DNA from 2 places in the Sutcliffiella sp. NPDC057660 genome. Region 2 is predicted to be linked to the other one. Evidence: riboswitches for the same ligand, from Rfam matches in the RefSeq annotation. Region 2 holds a riboswitch; the other holds the start of a gene.

Region 1 (3,184 bases), on a different contig from region 2:
AGGGTCAGCGGATAATGTTGTCTTGCCTGTACCAGATAAACCAAAGAATAGTGCTACATCGCCTTCACGCCCTACATTGGCAGAGCAGTGCATCGGCATGATACCATTCTCAGGAAGCAAGTAGTTCATGACAGAGAAAATGGATTTCTTCATTTCACCTGCATATTCCGTACCGCCGATAAGAACGACGCGCTTTTTAAAGGAAATGATGACAAATGCTTCAGAGTTTGTACCGTCTACTGCAGGATCAGCCTTGAAGCTTGGTGCAGAGACAACACTGAATGCGGTTTCATGTTTGGCAAGCTGTTCGTCATTTGGGCGGATGAATAGCTGGTGCGCAAAAAGATTATGCCATGCAAATTCGTTGATTACCTGGATAGGCAATTGATATTTTTCGTCCGCTCCTGCGAAGCCCTTGAAAACGAAAATTTCATCTTTTTTTTCTAAGTAGTTTAGTACTTTATCATATAAACGTTCGAATACATCTTCGGAGATTGGGCTGTTTACCGTTCCCCAGTCAATCTTATCCTTGGAGATATCCTCTTCCACAATGAATTTATCTTTAGGGGAGCGACCCGTATATTTTCCAGTTGTAGCAACCACGGCACCGGTAGATGTCAGGCTGCCTTCATTGCGGTTTAATACTTTCTCCACTAATTGAGGAACAGAAAGTTGCATTTGCGTGTTGCTTCCGTATATTAATTTAGTTAAACCATTATCAATACCAACCGTTTTCATCATGGATAACTCTCCTTCAACTTGTATATTAATTTCTCATCTGTTAAAAAGTATAACACATTTAATCCAATAGTCCATACTAATTAAATTATTTTATGAAATAAAGTGTGAATCCGTTAACATTTTGTGAAAAAGAGGCTTATGTACATGGACAAATCTACTTAATGATAGCATATGTTTTTTCCTGTTTCTTCATTTAAATAATTTGCCGTTTTTTGTTGACAATAAAGCTTTTATTACGCTAATATAGAACCTTGAACGGATACTCTTATTCCGAGCTGGTGGAGGGGCAGGCCCTATGAAACCCAGCAACCTGCTCAAAGGTAAATGGGCGAGCGCGAAAAAAGCACTTCGCTAATTTTTTTGGACAAGAAAATTGTCGCTTGAGAAAAGGTGCTAAACCTGAGCAAGGCATTGACCTTGACCGATAAGAGTGAAAGGCTAATTCTTGAACCCAAACCTTTCCTCAACTTTATGGAAAGGTTTTTTATATTCTGCACAAGATAACAAAGAACAGCACAACAGGAAATGAGATCCGTATCAAACATACTGTTATACATGAAGAGAGGTAAAACGCTTTTCATATACAAAAGGAGGAACTTTTTTAATGACTAAGCAACGTCGTTTATTTACTTCTGAATCGGTAACGGAGGGGCATCCGGATAAAATTTGTGACCAAATTTCCGACTCCATCCTTGATGCTATTCTTACTAATGACCCAAATGCACGTGTAGCGTGTGAAACTTCTGTAACAACTGGATTGGTGCTTGTTGCTGGAGAAATCACTACTTCTACTTATGTAGATATCCCAAAAATCGTTCGTGAAACAATCCAAGGAATCGGATACACTCGTGCGAAGTACGGTTTTGACGCAGAAACTTGTGCGGTACTTACGTCCATCGACGAGCAGTCCGCTGACATCGCAATGGGTGTTGACCAGGCATTGGAAGCTCGTGAAGGACAAATGTCAGATGCGGAAATCGAAGCGATCGGTGCGGGAGACCAAGGTCTGATGTTCGGATTTGCTTGCAATGAAACAAAGGAATTGATGCCTTTACCGATTTCATTGGCTCATAAGCTTTCCCGTCGCCTAACAGAAGTAAGAAAAGAAGAAATCCTTCCATACTTACGTCCGGATGGAAAAACTCAGGTAACTGTAGAATATGATGAAAACGATCAACCGGTACGTATCGATACAATCGTTATCTCTACTCAGCATCACCCGGAGATTTCTTTGGAGCAGATCCAACGTAATGTGAAAGAACACGTAATCAAGCCGGTAGTTCCTGCTAACTTGATTGACGAAAACACAAAATACTTCATCAACCCGACTGGCCGTTTCGTTATCGGTGGACCTCAAGGGGATGCTGGATTGACTGGACGTAAAATCATCGTTGATACGTATGGTGGATATGCTCGTCACGGTGGTGGAGCATTCTCCGGTAAGGACGCAACGAAAGTTGACCGTTCCGGAGCATATGCAGCACGTTATGTTGCAAAAAACATCGTAGCAAGCGGATTGGCTGACAAATGTGAAGTTCAACTTGCATACGCAATCGGTGTAGCACAGCCTGTATCCATCGCAGTGGACACTTTCGGAACTGGTAAAGTATCTGAAGAGAAGCTAGTGGAACTTGTGCGCAACAACTTCGACCTTCGTCCAGCTGGAATCATCAAAATGCTAGACCTTCGTCGCCCAATCTACAAGCAGACTGCTGCATACGGTCACTTTGGCCGTAACGATCTTGACCTTCCTTGGGAGCAAGTGGATAAAGCGGATGCGTTGAAAGAGCAAGCGAACGCTTAAATTTTTATTGTGGCTGCCGCCAAATCAGGTTTTGTGCCTGGTTTGGCGGCAGTTTTTTTTGTGTCTGGTTTCTAAGAGCAGTGAATGGTTGTCGTGGGCCATGACGTCGAATATTGTTGGAAAGTGCGTTTTATCTATATGTGCCTGTTTTACTTGGATATATTTTTAATTTCATTGATATAATTTTTTTCTCTTTGATATAGTGTCCGAAAACGTGGATATATGAAAATTTCCGTTGATATCTTTAAATTTACCTGTAAAATCCACTGCGGAATACTCGAAATTGCATAAGAAACAAGCCCTCCAACAAAAAACAGGCGAAATAGATCGCCTGCTTCAACAATGCTTAAAGCGCATCCTCCAACAATTCATAGAGGGAGGCGCGTTCCGCTTCTCTGATGTTCCAGTCATCCTGATACTCTTGCAGGGTCGCAAGATCTGTCTCTTTTTCCATCTGTGCCTCCAACTGGAATATTGCCAGTTCCAGTTCTTCCAATTTTGCCTCTATCTTCTTGGGCTCGATGGAAGTTGGGGCATTTCTTTTTACTCGTTCGGGAGGGACAGTATCCTTCTTACTATCCGGAGCTTGAACAACTATTTGCGGTTTTTCCTTTTCCAATTCTTTTCTCTTTTTACGAG
Region 2 (3,184 bases):
GCACATACCATGTAACGGATTCTGGCATATTCTCCTTTAGGGCAGAGAGCATTGCCCCACATTTTGCGGAATAAGTGCCCTTCAAAATATCCAGTCTCTTCTCGAAGTCGGTGTTTTCCAGAAAAGCTGCCATCGTGCTATGGGAAAACGGATGATCGAGGTCTTTTTTGAACCACCATTGAGCTGTAATGAAATCATGCGCTGCTGCTACCCACCCGATCCGCATGCCAGGTGCCACGACCTTGGAGAGGGAACCGATATGAAGCACCCGTCCCTCTTTATCCATCGACTTCAATGTTGCGGGGCTTTCGTTGAATGCAAGCTCCCCATAGGCATCGTCCTCGATGATGAGGAAATTGTAGGAGGATGCAAGCTCCAGCAGATGCTTTCTCCGTTCTAAAGTCAGTGTGGTCCCAGTAGGATTTTGAAAGGTCGGGATAGTGTATAGGAAACGCGGCAAAGCGAGGCCGCTCTGTTTTCTTTCTGCCAGCTCTTTTTCGAGTAGATCAGTCTGAAGACCCTGCTCATCAACCGGAATGGAGATGTAATGATCTGTGTAGTTCTGGAAGATTTCCAAAGCCTCCATATAGGTTGGTGCTTCCATTGCAACCACAGCTTCCTCGTCAAGGAGAATCCGGGCAACCAAATCAATCGCCTGGCATGCACCGGAAGTGATCAATAGCTCCTCTTTGGAAACACGCATTCCACGCTCCGCCAATCTATCTTGAATCTGCTCCTTCAGCTTATCGATACGCGGACTTCCTAGATAGTGAAGAGGCAAATCCCGCTCCTCATTAAGGAGGCGCGCTACCGCCGCCTTCAGCTCCTGATCAGGAATAAGCTCTGGTGCAGGATAGCCGGAATTCAGCCGAATACAGTTCTCCGGAATATTTGGCATCCACTCACCAGGCGGACTATTCTTCAGTGCAGCTTTTATATTATTGGAGAAAAAGGATTCAGCGTCCATGTTCACCATTCCTTTCCGGGGACAGGTCCCTTGTCCCCACTCATTTATATTGATTTTAAACTTCTTCCCTGATCAGTTCCAGTAATTCTTGTTTATTTTTTGCAGATTAAATGCTGAATTCCCTTGGTTTCTCCAAATTTTCGGAAAAATAAATTCTTGACATTATTGCTTCAACCAATTAAAGTGATAATTAGAAATTTTTTAATAGAATATACGTTGTATTCTCTTATCGAGAGTGGCGGAGGGACTGGCCCTATGATGCCCGGCAACCGTTCCATATGGAATTGGTGCTAAATCCTGCAGGACATATCTGTGTTCTGAAAGATGAGAGAGGAGCATCCCGATATATATATTGCGGTGAAACCTCTCTTTTCAGGGAGGTTTTTTTATTTTGTAGAATTCCTCCCTGGCCAAAAATAGAAAAACCTAAAGGGGAGTCATGAACATGAAGAAGAAAACAATTGTGAAATCATTTTTTGCCGCAACACTATCATTATCACTACTTTTAACAGGATGTTCCTCCGGGAATTCCGGACAGACTGCAGGAGCCAAGGAAAAGGTTTCCTTTGAAAATGTACCGGAGCGCTTTGCAGATGGGGAAGGTGCGAAGATCAAGGTTATCCGCAAAATCGGCGGCGATGATCATACCGCTCAATTCCTTGCAGGTGCCAAGCAGGAAGGGGAAGCACTCGGTTTTGAAGTGGATGTATTCACCGCAAACGGGGACAGCGCCAAGTTCCACGATGCAATCGAGCAGGCTGTCACTCAGGATTATGATGGGGTCATCCTTTCCCACGGGGACGATGCCGCGACTGTAGAAGGAGTAAAGAAGCTTGTGGAAGCAGGCAAGAGCGTCGTAACGTTTGACTCCAATCCGGATGTCGGAACTGTAGCAGGAGTGACCCAGACCTCTCAGGACGATGAAGCACTTGCGAAATTGGCACTTGATCAGTTGGTGAAGGATTTTAATGGGGAAGCAAATATTGTTTACCTTTGGGTGGACGGTTTTCCTCCAATGGTAAGACGGAACGCAGTCTATAAGGACACGCTTTCTGGCAATCCCGGCATCAAGGAAGTGGAGCGATTCGGTGTGGCAGCTGCTGATACATCCGTTCAGACCCAGAATGCCGTAGCTGCAATGCTGAATAAGCATAAAAAAGGTGAAATCGACGCCATCTTCGCAACATGGGATGCCTTCGCAATCGGTGCGGCACGCGCGATCCAGGAAGCAGGACGTGACGAGATCAAGATCTATGGAATCGATGTATCCAATGCCGATCTTCAGGAAATCCAGGCAGAAAAAAGCCCATGGAAATACACAGCGGCAGTTGATCCGAAACTGATTGGTGCCGTCAACCTGCGACTGCTTGCAAAGAAGCTGGCCGGCGAGGAAACGCCGGAAACCTATGACCTTGAGGCCTCCCTCATTTCCCAAGAGGAGCTTCGCAAATCGGATCAAGCCGTCAATATGGTGAATCTCGCAGATATCATTGAAGGCTGGGGAACCTCCTCCGCATTTGAAGAGGACTGGATGAAGGTACTGAAGGAGCATTATCAGAAGTAGCATAGTGAACGGGCTGTCCGTAAAGTCATCATCTGACTTTTGGGCAGCTTTTCTTGGAAATTAGAAGGGTTTACAAGAAAAAGCTTGGTGTTTGGTAGAAGAATTGGGAAGTTTGCTGGAATTCAAACTTAACGGTAGCAATATCAACAAGGAAAATCGGGTCATTCTAACAGTTTTTTTCATCATTCTAACAGAAAATCCAATCATTCTAACACAGTTAGCCACCATTCTAACAACTTCGTCAAACATTCTAACACAATTACCAATCATTCTAACAACTACCGTTATTCACTTACTACTTTTATGAAAGGAGGACTCAACATGCCCACCCAGGTACTTCAAATGACTAACATCTCCATCGAATTCCCGGGAGTGAAAGCATTAAGTCAGGTCGATTTCACAGCGGAAACCGGTAAGGTACATGCCTTGATCGGAGCCAATGGTGCAGGAAAGTCCACACTGATGAAGGTTCTCTCCGGAGCCTACAGTCACTATACCGGCCAAATTGCGCTTGACGGAAATCTCCTTCCCATCCGCACGCCAAAGGATGCACAGGACTTTGGCATCCAGACGGTCTATCAGGAAGTGGATACCGCACTAGTCTCCTATTTGACGGTCGGGGAAAATATCATGCTTGGAAAAACAGTCCGTGA

The links. A riboswitch is a leader RNA that binds a small molecule or an ion and turns the genes downstream of it on or off. The one in region 2 is predicted to bind S-adenosylmethionine.
Region 1: another riboswitch for S-adenosylmethionine. It lies ahead of metK (methionine adenosyltransferase); the one in region 2 lies ahead of ACFVAD_RS08120 (sugar ABC transporter substrate-binding protein).

What each region holds. Positions count from the first base shown of each region.
Region 1 covers NZ_JBHVHV010000029.1:9,709-12,892, forward strand. Annotated here, with positions in the region: gene pckA (phosphoenolpyruvate carboxykinase (ATP)) at 1-738, opposite strand, end outside; SAM riboswitch class I at 1,004-1,172, shown strand; gene metK (methionine adenosyltransferase) at 1,346-2,545, shown strand; gene abc-f (ribosomal protection-like ABC-F family protein) at 2,892-3,184, opposite strand, start outside.
Region 2 covers NZ_JBHVHV010000006.1:126,887-130,070, forward strand. Annotated here, with positions in the region: gene ACFVAD_RS08115 (aminotransferase-like domain-containing protein) at 1-967, opposite strand, end outside; SAM riboswitch class I at 1,191-1,298, shown strand; gene ACFVAD_RS08120 (sugar ABC transporter substrate-binding protein) at 1,413-2,531, shown strand; gene ACFVAD_RS08125 (sugar ABC transporter ATP-binding protein) at 2,853-3,184, shown strand, end outside.